Regions from separate parts of the Stutzerimonas sp. FeSN7 genome, predicted to be linked through region 3. Evidence: predicted binding sites of a transcription regulator. Region 3 holds the regulator's gene; each other region holds the start of a gene.

What was found. The regulator FliA, encoded in region 3, starts transcription of late flagellar genes. The targets are predictions, from matches to a motif close to CTAAAGTTTNNNNNNNNNNNGCCGNTAA.
Region 1: the regulator FliA is predicted to act here: its motif matches at 6,503-6,530, upstream of topA (type I DNA topoisomerase).
Region 2: the regulator FliA is predicted to act here: its motif matches at 6,260-6,287, upstream of P5703_RS19620 (methyl-accepting chemotaxis protein).

The regions. Positions count from the first base shown of each region.
Region 1 covers NZ_JARPMN010000001.1:2,699,349-2,709,239, forward strand. The annotation lists gene P5703_RS12630 (TetR/AcrR family transcriptional regulator) at 1-514, opposite strand, end outside; gene lexA (transcriptional repressor LexA) at 715-1,323, shown strand; gene sulA (SOS-induced cell division inhibitor SulA) at 1,334-1,813, shown strand; gene P5703_RS12645 (hypothetical protein) at 1,877-2,113, opposite strand; gene P5703_RS12650 (DMT family transporter) at 2,318-3,157, shown strand; gene P5703_RS12655 (DUF6586 family protein) at 3,172-3,690, opposite strand; gene topA (type I DNA topoisomerase) at 3,826-6,429, opposite strand; gene P5703_RS12665 (DUF1653 domain-containing protein) at 6,715-6,948, opposite strand; gene fadA (acetyl-CoA C-acyltransferase FadA) at 7,083-8,258, opposite strand; gene fadB (fatty acid oxidation complex subunit alpha FadB) at 8,277-9,891, opposite strand, start outside.
Region 2 covers NZ_JARPMN010000001.1:4,096,776-4,106,666, forward strand. The annotation lists gene P5703_RS19600 (NAD(P)/FAD-dependent oxidoreductase) at 71-1,405, shown strand; gene P5703_RS19605 (phospholipase D family protein) at 1,466-3,013, shown strand; gene P5703_RS19610 (hypothetical protein) at 3,216-3,953, shown strand; gene P5703_RS19615 (Mpo1 family 2-hydroxy fatty acid dioxygenase) at 3,960-4,484, opposite strand; gene P5703_RS19620 (methyl-accepting chemotaxis protein) at 4,586-6,148, opposite strand; gene P5703_RS19625 (3-hydroxyacyl-CoA dehydrogenase) at 6,310-7,833, opposite strand; gene P5703_RS19630 (PaaI family thioesterase) at 7,948-8,376, shown strand; gene P5703_RS19635 (hypothetical protein) at 8,380-9,708, shown strand; gene radC (RadC family protein) at 9,715-9,891, opposite strand, start outside.
Region 3 covers NZ_JARPMN010000001.1:1,522,537-1,532,427, forward strand. The annotation lists gene sodC (superoxide dismutase family protein) at 1-516, opposite strand, end outside; gene flhA (flagellar biosynthesis protein FlhA) at 739-2,859, shown strand; gene flhF (flagellar biosynthesis GTPase FlhF) at 2,875-4,167, shown strand; gene fleN (flagellar synthesis regulator FleN) at 4,259-5,086, shown strand; gene fliA (RNA polymerase sigma factor FliA) at 5,104-5,829, shown strand; gene P5703_RS07140 (chemotaxis response regulator CheY) at 5,904-6,278, shown strand; gene P5703_RS07145 (protein phosphatase CheZ) at 6,302-7,096, shown strand; gene P5703_RS07150 (chemotaxis protein CheA) at 7,108-9,324, shown strand; gene P5703_RS07155 (protein-glutamate methylesterase/protein-glutamine glutaminase) at 9,375-9,891, shown strand, end outside.

The DNA.
Region 1 (9,891 bases), 1.2 Mb from region 3:
ACATGCTGAATGCCGCAGCCCCGAGCATGAAGTGCACGCGCCAGAACAGCTCGATGGGCGGAATGGCCGGCGCGGCGTCGTGAACCTTGAGCATGTAACGACGGAACACCTTGCCGTACATGTCTTCCAGGTAGCGCCGCAGGTGGCCCTGGCTCTGACTGAAGGACAAGCCCAGCAGGCGCATGAAGATCGACAGGTCGTCGCCGCTACGCGGCTTGACCGCCAATGCCTGCTCCACGAGGATTTCCAGGAGCTCCTCGAGCGTGTCCTTCTTGTCGGTGAGCGCCTCGCGGCGATCCAGCTCACGCTCCAGGCTGGCACAGAACGGCCCGAGGAAACGCGAGAACACCGCCTGGATGAGCGCCTTCTTCGAACCGAAGTGATAGTTGACCGCCGCGAGGTTGACCCCAGCCTTGCTGGTGATCAGACGAAGCGAGGTCTCGGCGAAGCCTTTTTCCGCGAACAGCTGTTCCGCTGCATCAAGAATGCGCTCAACTGTTTCCGACTGCGCCATGCCCCCTCCGAAAGACAAACAACTGTTTGAAACTTACGTTTCACCGACCGGCAAGTCAACCACGAAACGCCGCATGGCACTAGCGTCATTGTCGCAGACGCACTGCCCAGCGCGCCGGCTGACCCGACATGAAACATTCATTGCCAAGGCCGGATCACTGTATATAATCCCAGTCACTGTATAAAAGAACAGAGACCGACATGATCAAGCTGACGCCTCGCCAGACGGAAATCCTCGCCTTCATCAAGCGCTGCCTGGAAGACAACGGTTATCCGCCAACCCGCGCGGAGATCGCTCAGGAGCTCGGCTTCAAGTCGCCCAATGCCGCGGAGGAGCACCTCAAGGCGCTCGCCCGCAAAGGCGCCATCGAGATGACGCCCGGCGCCTCCCGCGGGATACGTATTCCCGACTTCGAGCCCGCACCTGCCGAAACCGGCTTGCCCATCATCGGCCGCGTCGCTGCTGGCGCACCGATACTGGCCCAGCAGCATGTCGAGGAATCCTGCCAGATCAGCCCCGCCTTTTTCCATCCGCGCGCCGATTATCTGCTGCGTGTGCACGGCATGAGCATGAAGGACATCGGCATTTACGACGGTGACCTGCTGGCCGTGCACACCACCCGTGAGGCCCGCAACGGCCAGATCGTGGTGGCGCGGGTCGGCGATGAGGTGACCGTCAAGCGTTTCAAGCGCGACGGCAAGAAGGTCTGGCTGCTGGCGGAGAACGCGGAATTCGCCCCCATCGAAGTCGACCTCGAACATCAGGAATTGGTCATCGAAGGCTTGAGTGTCGGCGTCATACGCCGCTGAGGAGAAGGTTATGCAGTACCAGACCAGCACTTCCCGGCCCCAGCTATCGCTGTTCGACGGTGTCATCGCACAAAGCCTGGCACCGTTCGGCAGCCTTGCACCGCGCAGCAAAGCCGAGCAGGAGAAAAAGGATCACCTGAGCGAGTTGAGCCTCAGCGGCAGCAGTCAGCACTGCCATCTGCTGCTCACGCCGATCCTGCGCGAACTCGGCGACGCGACGGACAGCCGCTGGCTGACACTGATCGCGCCGCCCGCCTTCCTTTCACAGAGCTTCCTGCGCAAGTGCGGCCTGAACCGCGAGCGCATCATCCTGCTGCAACCACGCAACACGGAAGGCGCGCTGGAACTCGCGTGCAAGGCGCTGGCGTCCGGCTGCAGCCATACCGTCATCAGCTGGCTCGGTCAGATCGACGACGCGACACGCAGCAAGCTGCGCAACGCCGCCAGCCTGGGCGAGGCGCAGAGCCTGAATATTCGTCTGGGTTGTTGAGTGGCGGGCACAGGGACGTGCTGCCTGTTGTGAAGTGAAGGTCGAGCCCCGGAGCAGCTGCGCTCAGTGCAGAACGCGCGGCTCTTCTGCATCGTGGTCGAAATCGCCTTCTGTCATCCGACCCGCCATCTGAACGCCAACATTGAACATCGCCTTGGCAATCTCCACATGCTGCCCCTGCAGGAAGAGCTTGGCGTCGTCGGAAAAGTCGAGCGTGACCAACACCTCTTCGTCCTCGGCACGACGAAGCACGATGCGCCCGTCTGGTAGCTCGACGATTTCCAGAAAAGATGTAGGCATGGATCAGCTCCGCGTGAAAGGCCGCCATTGTAGCAGCCGGTCGCCGTCGCGGCAGCCTTTGGCGCTTCAGGCCACCAGTCCGGCGCGTTGCTGGGCGCACACCTCGTGCGTTGCGCCCCGAAATGACGTGCCCAAGGCGGATCGGCAACGTAGCATGCGCTGAAAAAAGCGCGCGCACCTCTGCGCCGGGACAAGGAATCGTGCATGACCACCCGCACCTTGCTGCTCACCGCTCTGGCCATGCTGGCGTTCGCCGGCAACTCGATCCTCTGCCGGATCGCGCTGCGGGACACCGCCATCGATCCAGCCAGCTTCACCGGCCTGCGGATAGTCGCCGGAGCGCTCACCCTCTGGCTGCTGTTGCGCGCCGACAGGACCGACCAGCCTCTGGGGGGCGACTGGGTCGGTGCCATGGCGCTGTTCGTCTACGCGGCCTGCTTTTCCTTTGCCTATATCGACCTGGACGCCGGCGCCGGCGCACTGCTGCTGTTCGGTGCCGTACAGCTGAGCATGCTTGCCTGGGGCTTGCTGAGAGGCGAGCGTTTCAGCGCCGGGCAGCTCGCCGGCCTGCTGCTGGCGGTCAGTGGATTGGTGATCCTGCTGCTCCCGGGGAGCAGCACCCCGCCCTTGGATGGCGCTTTGCTGATGATCCTGTCCGGCATCGCCTGGGGCGTCTATTCGCTCCGTGGACGTGGTGCAGCCACACCGCTTGCAGCCACTGCGGGTAATTTTCTCCGGGCGGTTCCATTGGCCGCGGTGCTCTGCCTGCTTTCGCTGGGCCAGCAGACGTGGGATTGGCCGGGCGTGGCCTACGCGCTGCTTTCCGGGGCGCTGACGTCAGGGGTCGGCTATGCCATCTGGTACGCCGCCCTGCCCGGTCTGGCGGCGATACAGGCCGCCAGCGTGCAACTCAGCGTTCCGCTACTGGCGGCCATTGCCGGTGCCGTGCTGCTGGGCGAAGCGATGACCACAACGCTACTGTTGGCCGGCACCGCGATTCTGGGCGGCATCGCCCTGGTCCTGCGCATCAGGCATCGCCATTAGCCCGGCGTCGCCGGTTACCACTCGGTGAGCGATTCGCGAAAGCGCAGCGCCAGCCCCTTGAGGTTCTGCCGCCACGCTTCCAGCTCGGCGCGGGTCAGCGGCGGAGTCTCGTCCTCGACGGTGACCGCCTCGATCAATGGCTGCCGCGGATCGGTCTTGGCCTTGGCCGGGGCGCGCGGCGGCTGGAACAGCTGACGATAGGCGGCCAGCAACTGCCCGAGCCAGGTACTCGGCTGTTCCGACAGTTCCAGCAGCTCGGCGAGCTCCGGACTCGGCGCGGCCTCTAGAACGCTGCGCGTCAGGAACGCCTCCACCACCGGCGCATCGGCGCCCGGCGAGCGATAGTAGCCGGCGATCTCGTGGCAAAGGCCGAGCAACGCGCCGTACAGGTGAAACAGACACGCCTCGCGCTCGGCCTGGATAAGCCCCTGAGAGTTCATCGAGGCAGTCTCTTCGGCCTTGCGCCAGCTTTCCAGCGAGAGGCCTGCAAAGAAGATCTTCTGGTTGGTACGGGTGTAGAGCTCGTGAGCCATGGCATGCTCTCCGGAAGAGAATGTGCAGAGAATGGACCTTCGACGAACGCCGCACCAGAGCGAACGACGAACAGACGGCGTGGGCGTGAGGCAATCAACCCGACCGACTCGCCTGGCGAGTCGGTCGAGCCAGGATCAGCGCTTGTCTTCGACCTGCCACTTGCCGCCGTCGTAGAACGCCTTCCAGCCGGTGGGCTTGCCATCAACTTCGCTCTGCACGTACTGCTCCTTGGTCTTGCGGCTGAAGCGGATCACCGCCGGGCGGCCGTCCGGATCCTGCTGCGGTGCCTGGAGCAGGAAGTGATACTTGGGATCGATCTCGTCCTTGTGGGGAATCAGCTCTCGCACCAGCGGCGCGCGGGTCTCGCGATTCTTCGGGAACTGGCTGGCAGCCAGGAACAACCCGGAAGCGCCATCGCGCAGTACGTAGGTATCGTCGACCTTCTCGCACTTGAGCTCCGGCATCTTCACCGCATCCATCTTCGGCGGCGCCGGCTCGCCATTCTTCAGCAGCTTGCGGGTGTTCTTGCATTCGGCGTTGGTGCAGCCGAAGAACTTGCCGAAACGACCGGTCTTGAGCTGCATCTCGCTGCCGCACTTGTCACATTCCAGGCTTGGCCCCTCGTACCCCTTGATACGGTACTGACCTTCCTCGATCTCGTAGCCGGAGCAGTCCGGGTTGTTGCCGCAGATGTGCAGCTTGTGCGTCTCGTCGAGCAGGTAGGCATCCATCGCGGTGCTGCAGATCGGGCAGCGATGCTTGCCCAGCAGCACGCGGGATTCGGACTCGCCCTCGTCATCCGCGGCGATCTCGTCACCCGGAATGAGGTTCACCGTGGACTTGCAGCGCTCCTTCGGCGGCAGGCTGTAGCCGGAACAACCGAGGAACACCCCGGTGGACGCGGTGCGGATCATCATCGGCCGGCCGCAGACCTTGCACGGGATGTCCGTCAGGGTCGGCTGGTTGGCACGCATGCCATTCTCGCTGGACTCGGCGACCTCGAGCTTCTTGCGGAAATCACCGTAGAACTCGTCCAGCACATGCTTCCAGTCGCGCTCGCCCTGGGCGACGTCGTCCAGATGCTCTTCCATGCCAGCGGTGAAGCCATAGTCCATCAGGTTGTTGAAGCTCTCGGAGAGGCGTTCGGTGACGATGTCGCCCATCTTTTCCGAGTAGAAACGGCGATTGTGCAGCGAGACGTAGCCCCGATCCTGGATGGTGGAAATGATCGCCGCATAGGTGGATGGCCGGCCGATGCCGCGCTTCTCCATCTCCTTGACCAGGCTGGCTTCGGAATAGCGGGCCGGCGGCTTGGTGAAGTGCTGGCTCGGGTCGAGCTTGAGCAGCTTCATGGCGTCGCCCTTGCTCATTTCCGGCAGCACGTCGTCCTCGCCAGCCTTGCTCTGCTGCGGCATGACCTTGGTGTAGCCGTCGAACTTGAGGATGCGCCCCTTGGCACGCAGCTCGAAGTCACCGGCCTCGACCGTCACGCTGGTGGACAGGTACTGCGCCGGCGGCATCTGGCAGGCGACGAACTGGCGCCAGATCAGCTCGTACAGGCGCTCGGCATCGCGCTCCATGCCGGACAGCTGGTTCGGCCGCAGGTTGACATCGGACGGGCGAATCGCCTCGTGCGCTTCCTGGGCGCCCTCCTTGCTCGAATACAGGTTCGGCTTCTCGGGCAGGTACTTGTCACCGAACTCGCCTTCGATGAAACCGCGCACCATGCTGATGGCGTCGGCCGACAGGTTGGTCGAGTCGGTACGCATGTAGGTGATGTAACCGGCTTCGTACAAGCGCTGGGCCATCATCATGGTCTTCTTCACGCCGAAGCCGAGGCGATTGCTCGCCGCCTGCTGCAGGGTCGAGGTGATGAAGGGCGCCGAAGGCTTGCTGCTGGTCGGCTTGTCCTCGCGCTTGGTCACGCTGTAGCTGGCGCCCTTGAGCTTCTCCAGCGCAGCATTGGCCTGCGCCTCGTTCAGCGGCTTGAACGCCTCGCCCTTCTCGCGGGCGACTTCGAAGCGCACCTTGGCCTGCTGGGCAGTCGCCAGGTCGGCATGAACTTCCCAGTATTCTTCCGGGACGAAGGCGCGGATCTCGCGCTCGCGCTCGACCACCAGTTTCACCGCCACCGACTGCACGCGACCGGCAGACAGGCCGCGGGCGATCTTCGCCCAGAGCAGCGGCGAAACCATGTAGCCAACCACCCGATCGAGGAAGCGCCGCGCCTGCTGGGCGTTGACACGATTCAGATCGAGCTCGCCCGGCTGGGAAAAGGCCTCCTGGATCGCCTTCTTGGTGATCTCGTTGAACACCACGCGCTTGTAACGGCTGTCATCGCCACCGATGGATTCGCGTAGGTGCCAGGCGATGGCCTCCCCTTCTCTATCCAAGTCGGTCGCGAGATAGATGGTGTCGGCTTCCTTGGCCAGGCGGCGCAGCTCCTCGATGACCTTTTCTTTGCCGGGCAGGATCTCGTACTTGGCCTTCCAGCCATGTTCCGGATCGACGCCCATGCGCGCGATCAGTTGACGCTTGGCCTTCTCCTTGGGCGACAGCGCGGGCGCTTCGGCCGCCGCAGCCTTGCCGCGCTTGACCGGCTCCTTGTTGGCCGAGCCGCTGGTGGGAAGGTCGCGGATGTGGCCGATACTCGACTTCACCACGTACTGGTTGCCCAAATACTTGTTGATTGTCTTGGCCTTGGCCGGTGATTCCACGATGACCAGCGATTTACCCATGGAGAGGAGAGTTCCTGAATCTAGAGGTGAACAGAGGCGGCGCCTCCGGCAGTTTGAATACCCGTGCCGTCGGTAATCGGCAAGGCATCAGCGAACGTTCGTGCGCGTTTTGCGAACGGGGCGGCTCTGCAGGATATTCCTGCTCGGCTCGGCCTGGCGCGGACCAGAGCGACGATTCGAGGCCATGAACCGGACGCCTGGGTTAGCGCTCTGTCTAAAAAGCACCGCTATATATAGTGGCGATGGAGCTGAGGTCAAGCGCGGCACTGGTAGCCCTGTGCCAGCTCAATCCCGAAAGACGCTGGGCTCGGCTTCGATCAGCGCGAACCTCGGCACCGTTTCACCGTTGACCTCGACCGTCTCGGTAAACATCGACAGTGGCCGCACCCAGAGTCCGCGCTCGCCATACAGCGCCTGGTAGAACACCACCAGCTCCTCCGTCTCGGAGTGCCGGGCCACGGCGAATACGCGATATTCCGGCCCCTTGTAATGGCGATAACGCCCCGGCTCCAACTGCATGCCTACCTCCACGCAACGACAAAAAAGAAAAACCGGGGCACCAGGCCCCGGCTTCCATGCACCGGCTGACAACATTCTTTCCGCAAAACTGCAGAAATGGTTGTCAGCCTAGCGCAGTCATCTGCATCTGTCTGTCAGAGGCGCTCGAAGACCGTGCTGATCCCCTGGCCCAGACCGATACACATGGTAGCGACACCCAGCGTACCGTTGTTCTGCTTCATCACGTTCAGCAGGGTGCCGGAGATGCGCGCACCGGAGCAGCCGAACGGGTGACCCAGGGCGATGGCACCGCCGTGCAGGTTGACCTTCTCTTCCATCTTGTCGAGCAGCTTGAGGTCCTTGAGCACCGGCAGGGCCTGTGCGGCGAAGGCTTCGTTCAGCTCGACGTGGCTGATGTCGTCCATGGTCAGACCGGCACGCTTGAGGGCCTTCTGGGTCGACGGAACCGGGCCGTAACCCATGATCGCCGGGTCCACGCCCGCCAGCGCCATGGCACGAACCACGGCCATCGGCTGCAGTCCGAGGTCCTTGGCGCGCTGGGCCGACATGACGATCATGCAGGACGCACCGTCGGTGATCTGCGAGGAGGTACCAGCAGTCACGGTGCCGCCCTTCGGGTTGAACGCCGGCTTGAGCTCGGCCAGACCCTCGAGGGTGGTTTCCGGGCGAATGGTCTCATCGTAGTCGAAGACCTTGAGGAAGCCGTTCTCGTCGTAGCCTTCCATCGGGATGATCTCGTCCTTGAACTTGCCTTCCTGAGTCGCTTTCCATGCCAGCTGGTGCGAGCGGTAGCCGAACTGGTCCTGGGCTTCACGGGTGATGCCGTGCATCTTGCCGAGCATCTCGGCGGTCAGACCCATCATGCCCGACGCCTTGGCCGCGTGCAGCGACAGCTGCGGGTTCGGGTCGACGCCATGCATCATGCTGACGTGGCCCATGTGCTCCACGCCACCGATGACGAACACGTCGCCATTGTTGGTCTGGATAGCCTGCACGGCGGTGTGCAGCGCGCTCATGGACGAACCACACAGACGGCTCACGGTCTGGCCGGCGCTGGTGTGCGGAATGCGGGTCAGCAGCGACGCCATGCGGGCGATGTTCCAGCCCTGCTCGAGGGTCTGGTTCACGCAGCCCCAGATTACGTCCTCGACCTCGGCCGGGTCGATCTTCGGATTGCGCGCCAGCAGGCCGTCGATCAGCTGTGCGGACATAGTCTCGGCGCGGGTGTTACGGTGCATGCCGCCCTTGGAGCGCCCCATCGGGGTGCGACCGAAGTCGACGATGACTGCATCTCTTGGATTCAGGCTCATGAATTCTCTCTCCCTCGATTAACCGTAGAAGCGCTGGCCGTTGGCAGCCATCTCGCGCAGCTTCGCGGTCGGGTGGTACAGCGGGCCCAGGTCGGCGTACTTGTCGGCCATCGCGACGAACTCGGCGACGCCGATCGAATCGATGTAGCGCAGCGCGCCACCACGGAAGGGTGGGAAGCCAATGCCATAGATCAGGCCCATGTCGGCTTCGGCAGCGGTCTCGACGATGCCGTCTTCCAGGCAGCGCACGGTTTCCAGGCACAGCGGGATCATCATGTAGTTGATGATGTCCTCGTCGGACAGCTCGCGCGTCTCGGCGACGATCGGCTTGAGCAGCTCGTAGGCCTCGGCATCGACGACCTTCTTCGGCTTGCCCTTCTTGTCCATCTCGTAGGCATAGAAGCCCTTGCCGTTCTTCTGACCGAGGCGGTTGGCGTCGTACATGACGTCGACGGCGGTGCGGGTATCGTCCTTCATGCGATCCGGGAAGCCTTCGGCCATCACGTCACGGCCGTGGTGGCCGGTGTCCATGCCGACGACGTCCATCAGGTAGGCCGGGCCCATGGGCCAGCCGAACTTCTCCATCACCTTGTCGGCACGAACGAAGTCGACACCGTGGGCGATGGCGCGGGCGAAGCCGCCGAAGTACGGGAACAGCACGCGGTTGACCAGGAAGCCCGGGCAGTCGTTGACCACGACCGGGCTCTTGCCCATTTTCTTGGCGTAGGCGACGGTGGTGGCGATGGCGGTTTCGCTGGTCTTCTCGCCGCGGATCACTTCCACCAGCGGCATCATGTGCACCGGGTTGAAGAAGTGCATGCCGCAGAAGTTTTCCGGACGCTTGAGCGCCTGGGCCAGGTAGCTGATGGAGATGGTGGAGGTGTTGGAGGCGATGATCGCGTCCTCGCGTACATGCCCTTCCACCTCGGCCAGCACGGCGTGCTTGACCTTCGGGTTCTCGACCACGGCTTCCACGACGATGTCGACGTTGCCGAAGTCGCCGTAGGACATGGTCGGACGAATCGCGTTGAGCGCCTGCGCCATCTTCTCCGGCGTCAGACGGCCCTTCTCGACACGCTTGCCGAGCAGCTTGGAGGCTTCGTCCAGGCCCATCTGGATACCCTCTTCGCGGATATCCTTCATCAGGATCGGCGTGCCCTTGACGGCCGACTGGTAGGCGATGCCGCCACCCATGATGCCGGCGCCGAGTACGGCAGCCAGTTTCACGTCGCGGGCCTGCTTGTCGTAGGCCTTGGCCTTCTTCTTCAATTCCTGATCGCTGAGGAACAGGCCGACCAGGCTCTGTGCAACCGAGGTCTTGGCCAGTTTGACGAAGCCGGCGGCCTCGACTTCGATGGCCTTGTCACGTCCGAAGTTGGCGGCTTTCTGGATGGTCTTGATAGCTTCGACCGGAGCCGGATAGTTCGGGCCGGCCTGGCCAGCCACGAAGGCCTTGCTGGTTTCGAAGGCCATCATCTGCTCGATGGCGTTGAGCTTGAGCTTGTCCAGCTTCGGCTGGCGCTTGGCCTTGTAGTCCAGCTCGCCGGAGATGGCGCGCTTGACCAGGTCCAGGGCAGCTTCCTGCAGTTTCTCCGGAGCGACGACGGCATCGACCGCGTGCACCTTGAGCGCG
Region 2 (9,891 bases), 2.6 Mb from region 3:
AAGCCAGTCGTGGCACCGTCGGTCCAGCTCGCCTTTGCCCCGCGGCACCGCTCCGGTCTACCCTAGGAAGATGCAGACCTTTCATGACACTTCAGTGAATCATCGTGCATCCGCTTCGAACACCAGCGACCATGCACCTTCCTACTATGCCGCGAGCGTCAACCGCGAGCTGTCCTTCGAGCCCCTGCAGGGCGAACAGCGGGCCGACGTGTGCATCGTCGGTGGCGGCTTCTCCGGCCTCAATACCGCCATCGAACTGGCCGAACGCGGGCTCAGCGTCATCCTGCTGGAAGCGCACTGCATCGGCTGGGGCGCCAGCGGGCGCAACGGCGGCCAGCTGATCCGCGGCGTCGGCCATGATGTCGAGCAGTTCACCAACATCCTCGGCGAAGAGGGTGTGGACGAGCTCAAGCGCATGGGCTTCGAGGCGGTGGAGATCGTTCGCCAGCGCATCGAACGCTATGCCATCGATTGCGACCTGACCTGGGGTTATTGCGACCTGGCAACCAAGCCGCGTCATCTCAAGGGCTTCGACGAAGACTATTCCGACCTGCTGCGCCTGGGTTATCCGCATCCGCTGCAACGGGTATCGCGACCGAACCTGGCCACCGTGATCGGCTCACAGCGTTACCTCGGCGGCCTGCTGGACATGGGCTCCGGGCACCTGCACCCGCTGAATCTGGCGCTTGGCGAGGCGGCCGCGGCGCAGTCGCTGGGCGTACGCCTGTTCGAGCAGTCGAAGGTCGAACGCATCGAGTATGACCCGCAGGTCAAGGTCCACACGGCCAATGGCGTGGTGCAGGCAGAAACCTTGGTGCTCGCCTGCAACGCCTACCTCAACGGCCTGCAGCCGAAGCTCGCCGGCAAAGTGCTGCCGGCCGGCAGTTACATCATCGCCACCGAGCGCCTGCCCGAACCGCTGTGCCGCGAACTGCTGCCGCAGAATACGGCAGTCTGCGACCAGCGCGTGGCGCTCGACTACTTCCGCCTCTCGGCCGACGGCCGTCTGCTGTTCGGCGGCGCCTGCCACTATTCGGGCCGCGACCCGAAAGACATTGCCGCCTACATGCAGCCGAAGATGCTCGAGGTGTTCCCGCAGCTGATCGGCATTGGCATCGACTACCAGTGGGGCGGCATGATCGGCATCGGCGCCAATCGCCTGCCGCAGATCGGGCGCCTGCCCGAGCAGCCCAACGTGTTCTACGCCCAGGCGTATTCCGGGCACGGGCTGAATGCCACTCATCTGGCTGGTCGCCTGCTGGCCGAAGCCATCATGGCGCAGCAGAGCCATGGCTTCGATCTGTTCGCCAAGGTGCCGCACCCGACCTTCCCCGGTGGTCGCCTGCTGCGCTCGCCGCTGCTGGCCATGGGCATGCTCTGGTATCGGCTGAAGGATCGCTTCTGAATTTTCCGACGAAGCGCAGCGTCCAAGCATGGAATGAATGGATGCAGACCCGGAGAAACCTTGCGCGCCTATCTGACGCTGTTGCTGCTCGTGCTGCTGGCCGGTTGCGCCAGCCATCCAGCCCCGACCGAGTCCTACTCGGTCGCCCCGGACGCCTCTCCCCTCGGCCGGCGGATACAGCAGCTCGCTGCCACCCAGCCGGACGGCTACTCCGGCTTTCGCCTGCTGGCCGAGAGCACCGAGGCCTTCACGGCCCGCAGCGAAATGATCCGCGCCGCCCAGCTCAGCCTGGACGTGCAGTACTACATCGTCCATGACGGCCTGACCACCCGCGCACTCATCGACGAGCTGCTGCAGGCGGCTGACCGTGGCGTTCGTGTACGCCTGCTGCTGGACGACACCACCAGCGACGGCCAGGACTACCGCATCGGCGCCCTCGCCGCCCATCCCAACGTCCAGATCCGCGTCTTCAACCCGTTGCACCTGGGCCGCAGCAACGCGATTACCCGAACCATGGGCCGCCTGCTGCACCTGTCGTTGCAGCATCGGCGCATGCACAACAAGCTCATGCTGGTCGACGGCAGCCTGGCCATCGTTGGCGGGCGCAACCTGGGGGACGAGTACTTCGAGGCCGACCAGGCGATGAACTTCACCGACATCGACCTGCTTGGCGCCGGCCCGGTGGCCGAGCAGCTGGCGCGGAGTTTCGACGAGTACTGGAACAATCAACTGAGCGTGCCGATCCAGCGCTTTCTCTGGTGGCAGCCGAAGGCCAGCGGCCTGGACAAGGCCCGCCGGCAGCTGCGCGACTACCTGCAGCAGGCGCGGCAGGACAACAGCGAGCAGTACCAGCGGTTGATGCAGTACAAACAGGAGCCGCAGCTGCAGCAATGGCTCGATGAGCTCATCTGGGCACCGGGCGAGGCGATGTGGGATGCCCCGGAGAAGCTGCTCGCCGAGGGCATACCGGCCACCTCGCTGCTGCTGACCACTCAGCTGGCACCGACCATGCAAGCGGTGAGCCGCGAGCTGACACTGATATCGGCCTACTTCGTGCCGACCGCCAGTGGCGTGGAGTACCTGGCCGAGCGCGCCGGTGCGGGGGTGACGGTACGCATCCTCACCAATTCGCTGGAGGCGACCGACGTGCCGGCCGTGCACGGTGGTTATGCACCCTACCGCCGCGAACTGCTGGAGCATGGCGTGCGCCTGTTCGAGCTGCGCCGGCAGCCGCAACAGGAGCCGTCCTACAGCTTTCTCGGCGAGTCCGAATCCAGCCTGCACAGCAAGGCGGCAGTGTTCGATCAGGAAAAGGTGTTCATCGGCTCGCTGAATTTCGATCCGCGCTCGGTGCTCTGGAACAGCGAAGTCGGCGTGCTGGTGGAAAGCCATGAGCTGGCCCGCGAGGTCCATCGCCTGACCCTGGAGGGCATGTCGCCCGCGCTCAGCTACGAGGTACGCCTGGAGGAGCGCGACGGGCGCCAGCAGCTGGTCTGGATCGCCGAGGACGGCGGTCGCCTGCGCGTGCTGGAGAAGGAGCCCGGCGGGCTCTGGCGACGCTTCAACGCCTGGTTCGCCGACGTGATCGGACTGGAGAAGATGCTCTAGCATCCGCTCTGGACCGCCCTGCCGCCGGTGACTGCGCAGCGAGTACCTGCCGGCGCGTCAGCTGCAGCACATCTCCGCCCTTCTGTCCTCCCCCTGCAAATCATTCTTTGGGGTGATACCAGATAGCCAGTGGTCCGTTAGGCTCAGGAATGCTGCTGCCACGCACGCATCGCTTCTATAAAAATAAAAAAGGAGCACGACAATGGACCGTTTCACTCGCTTCTGGTTATTGCTGATCCTCGGCATGCTGCCCGGCCTCACCGAGGCGGCCGAGCCGACCACCCCGCTGCAGAACATGCAGATTCACGCCAACCGCGCCACTAGCAGCCTGCTGCTCTACCGTGGCGAAGGGTTTCAGAAGGCACACCTGCTGCGCTTGGAAGACGATCTGCGGGCGCTGAACGCCGCCCTGATGCAGGTACCCAACCCCACCAGCGCATTACGCGAAAGCCATCAGGAACTGCTGGCCCGGCTTCGCGAAGGTGCGAGCTTCGGCACCGCCGAAGACGACATGCCCTGGGGCTTTCCGCTGCAGATGAGCAAGGCGCTACGCGATTTCCTCACGGCCGTGCGCGCCCAGCAGGGCGCCGACAGCCAGGCCGAACTGCCGGCCAAGGTCGAATACCTTGCCGTGCAATACCTCAGCCGCGCCTATATCGGCTCCTTCGAAATCGCCCGCGAACAGCCGGATACCTACCTCGGCCAGGATGAGCGCCACCTGGTGCCGGCCATCGACGCCCAGCTCGCCGAGCTGGACGGCAAGCGCGACCCGCTGCTGGCCAAGCTCAAGACCCGCTGGGATTTCCTCCGGGTGGCGCTGCAGGACATGAACAGCGCCAGCAACAACCTCACCACCGCCTCGGGCCGCCCGTTCGCGCCGATCATGGTCGACCGCCATACGCGCAGCCTCAGCGACCAGTGGATGGCCGCCAAGCCTTGAGAACCGTCAGCCGTGAGCGGCCGTGTGGCGCAGACGCACCGGCCCGACCCGCGCCTCGATGGCGAGGCGCAGCGGCTCGCGCAACCCGAGCATGAAGCCGAGTTCGGCCGCGACGAACAGCGGCCCGATGATCAGCCCGCTGAGGTCGTCGACGAACGCCGGCTTGCGCCCCTCGAAATAGTGGCCGATGAACTGGATGATCCAGCCGACCACGAACAACCCCACGCCGATACCCAGCCAGAGCGCCGTGCCCGCTCCGGCGGCCAGCGCACCCAGCCACAGGCAGAGCGCCAGCACGGCGCTCATCAGCATGCCGTAGCGCAGGTCCAGACGCAGATAGAACAGCGCGGCGACAAGCGACACCAGCGCCGCCGGACTGAGCCACAGGCCCGCCCAGGCGATGCCGGGGCGCGACAGCAGCACGGCCACGGCCACCACGATCAGGGGAATGCCAACGAAATGGGTGAGCAGGTTGCGCGGGTCGCGGTGGTAGGCCGCGTATTGCGCGAGGTGATCGGTGAGCGTCTTCATCGGCTGCATCTCCGCAGAACCAGTAGCCAGCAAGCTTAGTCGCTCCCTGGCCCGTGCAGCTGCACAGGGCCAGGGCGATCGCGCCAACCTCGGGATCGGCCTTATTGCTCGGGGCGATAGCCCAGCCGCAGCCCACCCCAGTGGCGCCCGCGAACCATGATCGGCACCGACAGATCATGCATCAGCTCGCCGGTGTCGCGACTGTAGGTCTGCAACAGCAGGCGCCGCTGATGACTGCCGCAGCGGCCGCCGGTGCGATCATTGAACAGCCGCTTGCTGCGGCTCTTGACCCGATCGATCTCCGGATTGCCCACCGGCGGCTGGCTGAAGGCCCGGTTGTGGGTCGGCACATAGCCTTCCGGGGTCGTCGCGATGGCGTAGACCAGTGCCGGATGCCGCTGCAGCAGCGGCTCCTGGATCGCAGGCAGAACCTCGTCGGCATACTTGTCGAAGCGCGTCTGGTACTTCACCGGGTCGGTATTGGGCAGCGCCCGGTAGTTGCGATCGAAGAGATCATCGAGGCTGACCCTCCCGGCCTGGATGTCCGCCTCGAACCGCTCGGCGATGGCCGCAGCACCCTGCCGCGCCAGGTCGAACATGGCCTGGTGATAGTCGTCCAGCTGCACCTCGGCGAGCTGCTCGCTGGCACTCTCGGCCTGGGCCACCAGCCGCTCGGCGGCCTGCTCCAGCTGGCGGGTCTGTTTCTCGCTGTCCAGTGCGTCGGCGCGCAGCTGGTCGAGGGCGACGAACTGCCCGGTCAGGCGCTGATGGTTGTCGGCGGTGCCGGTGGTGATCTGCTCCACCTGGGACTCGACGCTGCCGGCCAGCCCGGCGATACCGCTGAGCTGCTCGCCGGTGGTGGCGATCTGCTCGGCGGCGGCGTCCAGCTCGTTGGCCTGGCGCTGGATGTAGCTGACCACCGCTTCGCTCTGCTGGCGAATGTCGGCCACCATGCGCCCCACTTCTTCGGTGGCGCTGGAGGTACGCGCCGCCAGGCTGCGCACCTCGTCGGCCACCACGGCAAAGCCGCGCCCCGCCTCGCCGGCGCGGGCGGCCTCGATGGCTGCGTTGAGCGCGAGCAGATTGGTCTGGCTGGCAATGGACTGGATCACGTCGGTGATCCGGCGAATCTCTTCGGTGCGGGCAGACAGGCCGTCGATCAGCTCGCGACTGGCATGGGTCTGCGCGCTGAGCTGCTGCATCCGCTCGATGGCGCGCTGCAACTCGGCCTGACCGGCATCGCTGCGCTGACGCACCGACTGCGCGGCGTCCAGCGTGTGTCGGGCGCGCTCGGCGCTGTCCTGCTCGGTGGCCGCAATCGCCTCGGCACCGTTGGCGATTTCGCTCACTGCCTTGAGCTGCGACTGCAGGCGGCTGGCGAGCTGCTCGGCGCTGAAGGCGACCTGAGCGGCGGAAAGCGCGTTGTGGCAGGTGTTGCGCGACAGATTCTTGGTCAGCTCACTGAACGCCGGCGGCGTATCGGCAGCCGTCGCGCCGTCGTCTGCCGCGCGCCAGACGGTGAACCAGGGCCATAGCGCCGCGGCGAGCAGCAACAGCGCCGTCAACAGCAGGGGCGGGGCCAGCCAGTAATGCATGAGCAGCAGACCGACGATCAGCGCTACATGGAACACGATGGCCTTGGGGTGGCGGTTGGCGGGGCTCATGGACGGGCCTCTTGTTCTTGTCGGATTGATCCGACGTTGTACCCACAGCCTCCGACAAAGAACAGTAGTGCCTTAGTAGCACCGTGCCGTTATCGAAGGTTCACCCCAGGCTTAACGGCCGCGGCCGGACAAACTGAAGGCGCCTCCGGTCGCCTCGATAACTAGGGTGCCGACGTCCGCTCCGGCGCGCTCAGGGGCAGCGCGAGCTGTACCCGCCGACGCAGCCAGGGGCTCGGCCGGTAGCGCGCCTCACCGCCATAGCAGGCCTGCATCGCCTCAAGAATGGCGAGGACGCGCGCCGCACCATAATGCTCGGCGAAACCCAGCGGTCCCTTCGGGTAGCCCAGCGCCAGGGTAATTGCCCGGTCCAGCGTATGCGGATCGGCGATGCCCTTCTGCGCTATCTCGCAGCCCAGGTTGACGATGCTGGCCACGACGCGCTGACTGACGAACCCCGGCGAATCGTTGATCACCTCCACCGGCACGCCGTCGCCACCCAGCGCCTGCCGCGCCTGGGCTTCCAGCGCGGGGTCGAGCGCAGGCGTACGCATCAGCACGTGCCGCCGTTCGCGATCGCAAAACAGGTCGTAGGCGACGCAACGCGCCGCCGGCAAACCCAGACGCGCGATCATCGAGCTGGCGTCCTCACCCAAAGGAGTGATCAGGCAGATGGCCCGTTCCGACGGCGTCTCACCCGACTCCAGCTGCGCACCCGTCTGGCCCAGCAAGGCTGCCAGCCAACCGCGCAGCTCGGCGTCCTGGCTGTCCAGCCAGAACGGGCGGTCCACCGAGACTGGCTCGAGGGCCGGCGCCGGCGTTCGCATCTGCTGGCCATTGTCGTAGCGGTAATAGCCCTGGCCGCTCTTGCGCCCGAGCAGACCGGCGGCGACCCGCTGCGCTGCCTGGTAGGACGGCGTATAGCGTGGGTCCTGGTAGAACTGCTGGTACACCGACTCCATCACGGCGTGAGAGACGTCCAGGCCGGTGAGGTCGAGCAGTTCGAACGGCCCCATACGAAAGCCCGGGCCGTCGCGCAGGATGCGGTCGATCTGCTCGGCATCAGCGATGCCCTCGGCGAGGATGCGCTGCGCCTCGGTGCTGTAGGCGCGACCGGCATGGTTGACCAGAAAACCGGGAGTATCCGGTGTGATCGCAGGGAAATGCCCGGCCTCTTCGGCCAGCTTGACCAGCCGCTCGATCACCTGCGGATCGCTGCGCTCGCCGCGCACCACTTCCACCAGCTTCATCAACGGCACCGGGTTGAAGAAATGAAAACCGGCCACCCGCTGCGGGTGCCGGCAGGCCGCGGCGATCCGCGTGACCGACAGTGACGAGGTATTGGTCGCCAGTACCGCGTCCTCGGCAACCAGCGCCTCCAGCTCGACAAACAGTGCCTGTTTGGCCTCGAGATTCTCGACGATGGCCTCGATCAGCAGGTCGCAACCGGCCAGCTCCTGCAACGTCGACGCCGGCCGCATCCGCGCCAGGGTTGCGTCGAGCGCCTCGGTGCTCAGGCGGCCCTTGGCCAGGCTGCGCTCCAGCAGCTCGCGATTGAAACGCAGCGCCTCGGCGACCGACTCGCCGAGCGCATCGTAGAGCCACACCTGCTTGCCCGCGCTGGCAAACAGCTGAGCGATGCCCCGCCCCATGGCGCCGGCACCGATGATTCCGATACGTTCGAACATCCCAAACCCTCCTCACACACCGCATATTCCGCAGTGCGGAATGGCATTCCGTCAGATTGACCAGCAGGCTAAAGGCTGCCACTCTGCGGCGCAACTTCCTACCGATACGCCCTTATGTCCGAGCATTCACGCCAGCAGGTCGAAGCCTCCATAACCGGCTTCTTTCAGGATCTCGGCTGCCGCCTGACCGAGTACGGCCCCGAGCGGGTGGTGATCGAACTGCTGCTGCAGCCGCGCCACCTGAACAACGCCAGCAAGCTGCACGGCGGCGTCAGCGCAACCTTGCTCGACGTGGCGATGGGCCTGTGCGGCACCTGGACCGAGCAGGCGGACCAGCGCCGCGTGGCGACCACCCTGTCGATGAACGTCAACTTCAGCGCACCGGCGCCAGCCGGCAGCCGCATCCGCGCGGTGGCATGCTGCCGCTCCTCCGGGCACAAGGTATTCATGGCCAGCTGCGACCTGCTGGACGAGCAAGATCGCCTGCTGGCCTTTGGTGAAGGCGTCTACCAGCGCGGCAAGCTGCGCAGCGAGCTGCCCTGACCGATGCTGGCCCTGCTGCCACTGGCGCTCGCCTGCGAGCTGTTCGCGCTGGTCTCCCGCCTGCAATGGCCGAGCGTGATCAGCGGCGCCCTGCTGGTACTGTTCTTCCTGTGGCACTGGCGCTCGCTGATGCCCTACCCGCGCCGGCTGGGGCTGGTCACGCTCGGCCTGCTCGCCTACTGGTTGCTGCTTGGCACGCCCAGCTGGGAACAAGCGCAGCGGATGCTGGCTGCCGCTGCTTATTACGGCGCGTTCATCGGCGCGCTGGGGCTCGCGCACTGCGCAGTCAAGCGGCTGCCACAACTGGGCGAGCTGCACCGCTTGCTGCTGCGACAACCGCCCCGGCGTCTCTACCCGAGCTATCTGCTGAGCACCTTCGCCATCAGTTCGGTGCTGAGCTTCGGCATGCTCAACCTGGTCTGCGGCTCGCTGGAACGTCATCTGGACGGCCGCGGCTACAGTCCGGCGCAGCGGCGCGAGGGCGCCCGCGGGGTGATGGTCACGGCACTGCGCGGCTTCGCCCTGGTGCCTCTGCTGGCGCCCACCAGCGTTGCCGTGGCGATCCTCACTCGCGAGCTGCCGGGGCTCAGCTGGAGCGCACTGCTGCCGTTCGGGCTGCTCTGTGCGGCAATCCTACTAGTGGTCGGTTGGACGATGGACAATCACCGGCTGCATCAACTGCAGATGGGCAGCGAACGGCCGCCCGCGCCGGCCGGTGAGCTGCGCAGGCTGCTGTATGGCAGCCTCCTGGGCATTGCGCTGATCGCCCTGCTGGCCAGCCTGACCTGGCTGTCAGCGACCCAGGCAGCGATGCTGCTGGTGCCGCTCGCCGTGATCGGCCTGCTACTGCACCAGGGCGGCTCGCCAACCGCCGTCTATGGCGAGGTACGTGACACCCTTGCCGGAATGCGTAACGAGACCTTCATCTTCGCCTGCTCCGCCTTGCTGGGCGGGCTGACCGCCATCCTGATTCCGGTCGAACGTCTGGCAGGTCATTTCAGCAGTACGCCCCTGGCGCTGTTCGGCCTCGGCGCCATCGGCATGCTCGCCATCATCGCGCTGGCGCTGCTGGGTGTCGCGCCGATCATCTCGCTGAGCCTGTGCGCCGCACTGCTGGCCCAGCTGGCGGGCCACGGCGTCGCGGTGATGCAGCCGGCGGTGGCGCTGCTGGTGGGTTTTTCTCTGGCGATGCTGCTGTCGCCCTATGGGCCGTCGGCGCTGATGCTGGCGCGCCACGCGGGGATCTCCCCGTGGCGCATCGCCTTCGGCTGGAACGGCCGCTTCGTGCTGCTGGTGCTCGGTCCGCTGCTGCTGGTACCGCTGCTGGCGTAGCGACGCTCACATCCAGCCATATTCGGCCATCGACAGCGGCTCGCCGTCACCGACGATGAAATGATCGAGCACCCGCACGTCGATCAGCGCCAGGGCGTCTTTCAGCCGCTGGGTCAGCTGACGGTCGGCCTGGCTCGGCTCGGCCACGCCCGACGGGTGGTTGTGGGTGAGGATCACCGCCGC
Region 3 (9,891 bases):
GATTACGCCGCAGGCGACACGTGCGCCGCCACCGCCCAGGGGCTGCGGATGGTCGGAGTGATTGTCGCCGCCCTGATGGACCATCAGCGCCAGGCCCTTGATGTCACCCAGGCTCTTCAGGCGCGGCGCCAGTACCGGCTGGCTGGCCTTGCCGTCGCTGTCTACGTAGAGCGCTGGCAGGTCGCCCATATGTCCATCACCCCAGGGCTCGCCATGCTTACCGGTGTTCTTCGGATCCCAGTGGCCGGCGGCGGCACCGGCGGCAGTCGGCTTGCCGTCTACCTCGGCCGGCTCGCAGCTGCCTTTGGCGTGGATATGAAAGCCGTGCAGGCCGGCCTGCAGCCCGGTCAGCTCGGGGCGAAACACCAGGCCGTACTCGCTGCTCTCGATCTTTACGCTGCCCACGGATTCGCCAATGCCCTGGGCGGTGACGGCGTTGACCTTGACGCTCAGGGTTTCCGCCTGGGCGGCGAGGGCAGTGCAGCCGGCCAGCGCGGCGATGATCCACTGTTTCATCTGAAAGCTCCTTTGTACAAACGGCGACGGGCTGTCGCCGGTTGCTAGTGTGACTGCCAGTTGTCGGTGGCGTTCGCTGGTGCGGCGGCTCGTGGGTATGGCCTGGGGGCAGACCGTGCGGCGGGCTCTGCGACGGGCCGTCGAAGTTGGACTCCTTCTTGCTATAACCCCGGCAGGACGCTTGTCGCGTCAAGAATTCGTTCTGTATCCCCGGGGGCTAGGTTGGATCGCACGCAACTCATCAATATTCGCAACGGCCTGACGGGCGCGGGGCGCGGCAACCTCGGCGTGCCGCTGCTGCTGCTCGTGATGATGGGCATGATGATGCTGTCGGTGCCGCCGTTCCTCCTGGATCTGCTGTTCACCTTCAACATCGCGCTGTCAATCGTCGTGCTGCTGGTCAGCGTCTATGCGTTGCGCCCGCTGGATTTCGCGGTGTTCCCGACGATTCTGCTGGTCGCCACGCTGATGCGTCTGGCGTTGAACGTGGCGTCGACGCGGGTGGTGTTGATCAACGGCCATGAAGGCGGCTCCGCTGCCGGCCATGTGATCGAAGCCTTCGGCAATGTGGTGATCGGTGGCAACTACGTCGTCGGTATCGTGGTGTTCGCGATCCTGATGATCATCAACTTCGTCGTGGTGACCAAGGGTGCCGGCCGCATCTCGGAAGTCAGCGCGCGTTTCACCCTCGATGCCATGCCTGGCAAGCAGATGGCGATCGACGCCGACCTCAACGCCGGCCTCATCGACCAGGAAGAAGCCAAGAAACGTCGCTCCGAGGTGTCTTCGGAAGCCGACTTCTACGGCTCCATGGACGGTGCCTCGAAGTTCGTCCGCGGCGATGCGATCGCCGGCCTGCTGATCCTGTTCATCAACCTCATCGGTGGTATCGCCATCGGTATCGCGCAGCACCAGATGAGCTTCAGCGAGGCCGGCCAGGTGTACGCGCTGCTGACCATCGGTGACGGTCTGGTGGCGCAGATTCCATCGCTGCTGCTGTCGACGGCGGCGGCGATCATGGTTACCCGCGTGACCAGTTCCGAGGACATGGGGCAGCAGGTGCAGCGGCAGATGTTCGCTTCTCCCAAGGCGCTGGCCGTGTCGGCGGCGATCATGATCGCAATGGGCCTGGTGCCGGGCATGCCGCATTTCTCCTTTCTGAGTCTCGGGGCGGCTGCCGCCGCTGGCGCCTACTGGATCTGGCATCGGCAGAAGCAGGCGGTCAAGAAGACCGAGCAGGAAGTGCAGAAGCAGCAGGAGATGTTGCCGGCCCAGCGCGCGGCCGAGACCAAGGAGCTTGGCTGGGACGATGTGACTCCGGTGGACATGGTCGGTCTGGAAGTGGGTTATCGCCTGATTCCGCTGGTGGATCGCAACCAGGGTGGCCAGCTGTTGGCGCGCATCAAGGGCGTTCGCAAGAAGCTTTCGCAGGATCTGGGTTTTCTCATGCCGTCGGTGCATATCCGCGACAACCTCGACCTGCTGCCCAACGCCTATCGACTGACGCTGATGGGGGTGAGCCTGGCCGAAGCCGAGGTCTACCCGGATCGCGAGCTGGCGATCAACCCGGGGCAGGTGTTCGGTCCGCTCAACGGTATCGCCGCCAGGGATCCGGCGTTCGGTCTGGAGGCTGTCTGGATCGAAGCGAGCCAGCGCGACCAGGCGCAGTCGCTCGGCTATACCGTGGTGGATGCGAGTACCGTCGTCGCCACGCACCTCAACCAGGTTCTGCACAAGCATGCCCATGAGCTGCTCGGGCATGAAGAGGTCCAGCAGCTGCTGCAGCTGCTGGCCAAGAGTTCGCCCAAGCTGGCCGAGGAGCTGGTGCCGGGCATGGTGTCGCTTTCGACGCTGCTCAAGGTGCTGCAGGCGCTGCTGCAGGAGCAGGTGCCGGTACGCGACATCCGCACCATCGCCGAGGCCATCGCTAACGTGGCCGCCAAGAGTCAAGATCCCGCCGCAATGGTGGCCGCGGTCCGTGTCGCGCTGTCGCGCGCAATCGTGCAAAACGTTGTGGGACTAGAGCCGGAGCTCCCTGTGATCACCCTCGAGCCCCGGTTGGAACAGATCTTGCTCAATAGCTTGCAGAAGGCCAATCAGGGCTCCGACGACGGCATTTTGCTCGAGCCCGGAATGGCCGAAAAGTTGCAACGGTCCCTGGTAGAAGCGGCACAGCGTCAAGAAATGCTCGGCAAGCCAGCGATTCTGCTGGTGGCCGGCCCGGTCAGGGCGATGCTGTCGCGATTTGCGCGTCTGGCGGTGCCGAACATCCATGTTCTGGCCTACCAGGAAATACCGGACAACAAGCAGGTCACCATCGTCTCGACGGTGGGTCAGAATTAACCGAGGGTGCAGGCCATGCAGGTCAAACGTTTCTTCGCCGCCGATATGCGCATCGCCATGAAAATGGTGCGTGACGAGCTGGGCGCCGATGCCGTGATCATCGGCAATCGCCGGGTCGCCGGCGGCGTCGAGCTGACGGCTGTCCTCGACTACCCGATGCAGTCCGCGCCGGCGGCAGCCAAGCCGAATGCTGCGCTGGAGGCCGAATTGCGCAAGACGCAGTCGCGCCTGGCCAGTGCCCATGCCGAGCTGAGTGCCGCACCCCGCGCGAAGATGCAGGATCGTCAACTGGTTGACGAGAAGCCAGCCGCTGCGGCGAGCAAGCCGCAACCTGCCGCGGTGGCCGAGCCGGCCGCTGCGGTGGACGCCCGCGCGATCGAGGCGATGTATTCGGAACTGCACGGGCTGCGCGAGCTGATCGAAGTGCAGCTCGGTTCGATCGCCTGGGGCCAGGAGCAGAGCCGCCGCCCGCAGCAGGCAGGCCTGTGGCGTCGCCTGCAGCGTCTGGGTCTGCCGGCGGAACTGTCGCGCAGCCTGCTGGACAAGGTCGCCGCCATCACTGATGCGCGTCAGGCCTGGCGGATGGTTCTGGCGCATCTGGCGCAGGCCATCAAGGTCAGCAAGAACGAGCCGCTGGAAGAGGGCGGGGTGATTGCCCTGGTCGGGCCCGCGGGCGTTGGCAAGACCACCACGCTGGCCAAGCTTGCCGCTCGCTATGTGCTGAAGTACGGCGCGCAGAGCATCGCTCTGGCGAGCATGGACAACTACCGCATCGGCGCCCAGGAGCAGCTCAAGACGCTTGGCCGCATCCTCGACGTACCGGTGCTGCAACTCGATCCGAGCGAGCCCCTGAGCAAGTCGCTGGCTTCGCTGGCGCGCAAGCGGGTGATCCTGATCGACACTGCCGGCCTGCCCGCCAGCGATCCGACGCTGCGCATGCAGCTGCAGGCGCTTTCGGACAAGGGTGTCAAATCGAAGAATTACCTGGTGCTGGCGGCAACCAGCCAGAGCCAGGTGCTCAAGGCGGCATGGCACAACTATCGTCGTTGCGGCCTGGCTGGCTGTATTCTGACCAAGTTGGATGAGGCGGGCAGCCTCGGTGATGTGCTCGGGCTCACAATCAGCCAGCACTTGCCGATAGCCTACCTCGCGGACGGCCCGCGCATTCCGGACGACCTGCATCTGCCGCGTAGCCATCAGCTGGTGAGCCGTGCGGTGAGTTTGCAATCCGGCGAGGAACCGAGCGAGGAAACCATGGCCGATATGTTCGCCGGGTTGTACAACGGTTCGTCACGGCGGGCTGGATGATGTGGCGACAGCGGTACCAGAATGAATCAGATGCGTGCCCTGCGTGCGCATCGCCGGCCGAAAGGCCCCAGCAAGGTATAGGCGTGTGAACATGGGTATGCATCCCGTACAGGTGATTGCGGTGACCGGCGGCAAGGGTGGCGTCGGCAAGACCAACGTGTCGGTCAATCTGGCGCTGGCCCTGGCCGATCTCGGTCGGCGCGTGGTGCTGCTCGACGCCGACCTCGGCTTGGCCAACGTCGACGTGCTGCTGGGTCTGACCAGCAAGCGCACCCTGGCCGATGTAATCGCCGGCGAGTGCGATCTGCGTGACGTGCTCATCCAGGGACCAGGTGGCATTCGCATCGTGCCGGCAGCGTCCGGTACCCAGAGCATGGTGCAACTGTCGTCCCTGCAGCACGCAGGGCTGATCCAGGCATTCAGCGAGATGGGCGACGAGATCGACGTGCTGATCATCGACACCGCGGCCGGTATCGGCGACTCGGTGGTCAGCTTCGTGCGCGCCGCGCAGGAGGTGCTGCTGGTGGTCACCGACGAGCCGACATCGATCACTGACGCCTATGCGCTGATCAAGCTGCTCAATCGTGACTACGGCATCAGCCGCTTCCGCGTGCTGGCCAACATGGCCCATGCGCCGCAAGAAGGTCGCAACCTGTTCGCCAAACTGACCAAGGTTACCGAACGGTTTCTCGATGTCGCATTGCAGTACGTCGGCGCCGTGCCTTACGACGAGGCCGTGCGCAAGGCGGTACAGAAACAGCGTGCGGTCTATGAAGCGTATCCGCGCTCGAAATGTGCACTAGCCTTCAAGGCGATCGCGCAGAAGGTCGATACCTGGCCGCTGCCGGCGACACCGCGGGGCCATCTCGAATTCTTCGTAGAGCGCCTCATCAGCCCCGCTTCACCCAGCCACGAATGACAGGTGCCGGATCCGCTATGTATTACAGCAAGGCTCAGGCAAAGGATGCGCAGTACCGCCTGATCGATCAGTACGCCCCGTTGGTCAAGCGAATCGCTTACCACCTGTTGGCGCGCCTGCCTGCCAGTGTGCAGGTGGACGATCTGATCCAGGCTGGAATGATCGGACTGCTGGAAGCAGCGAAGAAATACGACGCCGGCAAAGGTGCCAGTTTCGAAACCTACGCCGGTATCCGCATCCGCGGCACCATGCTCGACGAAGTTCGCAAGGGGGACTGGGCGCCGCGCTCGGTGCACCGCAACTCGCGCATGGTCAGCGAGGCGATCCGCGCCATCGAGGCGAAAACCGGGCGTGACGCTAAAGATCACGAGGTTGCGGCCGAACTTAAGCTTAGCCTCGACGAGTATTACGCCATTCTCGGCGACACGCTGGGCAGCCGCCTCTTCAGCTTTGACGATCTGCTGCAGGAAGGCGAGCACGGCGAACTGCAGGAAGACGCGAGCAGCACCCATCCGGAACCGTTTCGCGATCTGGAGGACGAGCGTTTCCAGCAGGCGCTGGCCGATGCCATCGGCAATCTGCCCGAACGCGAGAAGCTGGTGCTGTCGCTGTATTACGACGAAGAGTTGAACTTGAAGGAAATTGGTCAGGTGCTGGGAGTCAGCGAGTCGCGTGTGAGCCAGTTGCATAGCCAGTGTGCTGCGCGCTTGCGTGCACGCCTCGGCGAATGGCGCGCCAATTGACAATTGTTTGCGGTATGACGTGCTCGGTTTGCTGAGGCATTTTGGGACTTACGGAGGTCGACTTGGACAAGAACATGAAAATCCTCATCGTCGATGACTTCTCGACGATGAGACGAATCATCAAGAACCTCTTGCGTGATCTGGGGTTCACCAACACCGCCGAGGCGGACGACGGCACCACCGCACTGCCGATGCTGAAAAGCGGCAGCTTCGATTTCCTGGTCACCGACTGGAACATGCCGGGCATGAGCGGTATCGATCTGCTGCGCACAGTGCGCGCGGACGAGCGCCTCAAGCATCTGCCGGTACTGATGGTGACCGCCGAGGCGAAGCGCGATCAGATCATCGAAGCGGCCCAGGCCGGGGTCAATGGCTATGTGGTCAAACCCTTCACCGCCCAGGTGCTCAAGGAAAAGATCGAGAAGATCTTCGAGCGCGTCAACGGCTGAAGCAGTAACGCCGCGAGGGCACTATGACGCAAGCAGACCAAAGCCTGGCAGAGTTCGAAGCGACTCTGAAGGCCAACGCACCCCGCCTGATTGAAAGCCTGCAGCAAGGCCGCTTCGATGAAGCGACGCAGATGTTCAACGAGCTCAATCAGGTGCGCAACAACGGGCTCTATCAGGAAGTGGGCAAGCTCACGCGCGAGCTGCACAACGCCATCGTCAAGCTTGAGATGGATACCTGCGCCACGGGCGGCGACCCGTCACCGATCACCGATGCCACCGACCGTCTGTCCTACGTGGTGGAAATGACCGAGAAAGCCGCCAATCGCACCATGGACCTGGTCGAGGAATCGGCCCCGCTGGTGAACTATGTCAGCTACGAGGCCCAGAGCCTGACGGCCGATTGGCAGCGCTTCATGCGCCGTGACATGAATGCCGAGCAGTTCCGCGATCTGGTCAAGCGCATCGACCAGTACCTGCAGCGCAGCATGAACGATGGCAGCCAGCTTTCGCAGAATCTCAGCGAGATCATGCTGGCCCAGGACTTCCAGGATCTAACCGGCCAGGTGATCAAGCGGGTGACCCGACTGATCACCGAGCTTGAAAGCAACCTGCTCAATCTCGTCCTCATGGCGGGGCAGGTGGACCGCGTTGCCGGCATCCAGCACGACCGCGATGCCATGCGCGCCGAGCAAGAGAAGAAAAAACAAGAAAAAATGCCTTCCAACGGTGAAGGTCCGCAGATGCATGCCGATATGCGTGAAGACGTCGTTTCCGGCCAGGACGATGTCGATGATCTGCTTTCAAGCCTGGGCTTTTAGGGGAAGTGAATATGAGCTTCGACGCCGATGAAGAAATCCTCCAGGACTTCCTGGTAGAGGCCGGCGAGATTCTCGAACTATTGTCCGAGCAACTCGTGGAGCTGGAAAGCAGCCCCGATGACATGGCGTTGCTCAATGCGATTTTTCGCGGGTTCCACACGGTCAAGGGCGGTGCAGGCTTCCTTCAGCTTCATGAGCTGGTGGAGTGCTGCCATATCGCCGAAAACGTCTTCGACATCCTGCGCAAGGGTGAGCGTCGCGTCGATTCCGAACTGATGGATGTCGTTCTGCAGGCGCTGGACGCCGTGAACGAAATGTTCAGTCAGGTCCGCGAACGCGTCGAACCGACGCCAGCCTCACCCGAGCTGCTGGCTGCGCTTGCGCGCCTCGCCGAGCCCGCTTCCGCCGATGCGGCGCCAGTCGTTCCGGCTGCCCCGCAGGTGGTCGCCGAGCCTGAGGCCGAGCCCGCTGGCGCCGATAGCGAGTTCGAGCAGTTGCTCGACGCGATCCAGCCGGCTGCGAGCGAGACGGCTGCGAGCGAGGCCGAACACGGCCCCGTTACCGACGAGATCACCGACGACGAATTCGAGTCGCTGCTCGATCAGTTGCATGGCAAGGGCCAGTTCTCGGCACCGGCCAGCGCCGCAGCGCCTGCGGTACCTGTTGCGCCGGATGCAGCCGCTGCAAAGACCGGTGATGAAATCACCGATGAGGAATTCGAAGCGCTTCTCGACCAGCTGCACGGCAAGGGCAAGTTCGAGCCAGTCGGCTCGTCGGCCGAAGCGGCCGGCGCCGAGTCCGCCAAGGACAGTGCGCCCGCGGCGTCCGGCGACGAAATAACCGACGACGAGTTCGAAGCGCTGCTCGATCAGCTGCACGGCAAGGGCAAGTTCGAGCCGGCGGTCGCCGATGCGTCCCCGGCCGAGCCCGTTGCGGCAGCCCCGGCAAAGGCGGCACCCAAGGCGGAGCCCGCACGTGCCGCTGCGCCAGCCAAGCCGGCCGCGGCAGCGAGCAAGGCGGCCGCTCCGGCACCGGCCGCGGCGGACAAGGCTCCGGCCGAAGTCGAGACTACCGTGCGTGTCGATACCGCGCGCCTCGACGAGATCATGAACATGGTCGGCGAACTGGTGCTGGTCCGTAACCGCCTGGTGCGCCTGGGTTCCAATAGCGGCGACGAGGCGATGGCCAAGGCCGTTTCCAACCTCGACGTGGTCACCGCCGACCTGCAGAGCGCGGTGATGAAGACCCGCATGCAGCCGATCAAGAAAGTCTTCGGTCGCTTCCCGCGACTGGTTCGCGATCTGGCGCGCAGCCTGAAGAAAGAGATCAACCTGGAGCTGGTGGGCGAGGAAACCGACCTGGACAAGAACCTGGTCGAGGCCCTGGCCGATCCGCTGGTGCACCTGGTGCGCAACGCCGTCGACCACGGTATCGAGATGCCGGAGGAGCGCGAGGCCGCCGGCAAGCCGCGTACCGGTCGAGTGGTGCTGTCCGCCGAGCAGGAAGGCGACCATATCCTGCTGGTCATCAGTGATGACGGCAAGGGTATGGATGCCAACATCCTGCGTGCCAAGGCTGTGGAAAAGGGCATGCTGGAGAAGGATGCCGCAGACCGCCTGAGCGATCTGGAGTGCTACAACCTGATCTTCGCGCCGGGCTTTTCGACCAAGACCGAGATTTCCGACGTGTCCGGCCGCGGCGTCGGCATGGACGTGGTCAAGACCAAGATTTCCCAGCTCAACGGTACGGTCAACGTGTTCTCCACCAAGGGCCAGGGCTCGAAGGTGGTGATCAAGGTGCCGCTGACCCTGGCAATCATGCCGACGCTGATGGTGATGCTTGGCAACCAGGCGTTCGCCTTCCCGCTGGTCAACGTCAACGAGATCTTCCACCTGGACCTGTCGCGTACCAACGTCGTCGACGGTCAGGAAGTGGTGATCGTGCGCGACAAGGCGCTGCCGTTGTTCTACCTCAAGCGCTGGCTGGTCCATGACGCCGCTCAGGAAGAGCAGCGCGAAGGTCACGTGGTGATTCTCAGCGTCGGCAACCAGAGCATCGGCTTCGTCGTCGATCAGCTGGTCGGCCAGGAAGAGGTGGTTATCAAGCCACTGGGCAAGATGCTGCAGGGTACGCCCGGCATGTCCGGCGCGACCATCACCGGCGATGGCCGCATCGCTCTGATTCTCGATGTGCCCAGCATGCTCAAGCGGTACGCGCGCAGGGTTTGATTCGGTCAGGCAGCGCCGCCTGTGTGCGGCGCTGTCGCTAGGAGTGATGTATGGCAGTCAAGGTCCTGGTCGTCGACGATTCCGGTTTCTTTCGCCGGCGTGTCTCGGAAATCCTTTCCTCTGATCCCAATATCCAGGTCGTCGGCACCGCCACCAACGGGCGCGAGGCGATCGATCAGGTGCTGGCGCTGAAGCCGGACGTCATCACCATGGATTACGAGATGCCGATGATGGACGGCATCACCGCGGTCCGGCAGATCATGCAGCGCTGTCCCACGCCGGTGCTGATGTTTTCCTCGCTGACGCACGAAGGCGCGCGGGTCACCCTCGATGCGCTGGATGCCGGCGCGGTGGACTATCTGCCGAAGAACTTCGAGGACATCTCGCGCAACCCGGACAAGGTCAAGCAGCTGCTGTGCGAAAAGGTGCATACCGTCTCGCGCAGTAACCGTCGCTACAGCACCTTCTGCTCTTCGAGCGTTGCTACGCCTTCGACTTCACCGCGTGGCACGGCTTCGGCGCTGCCCGCTTCGACTGCGCCTCGTGCGGGCAGCGCAGCGGCAACAC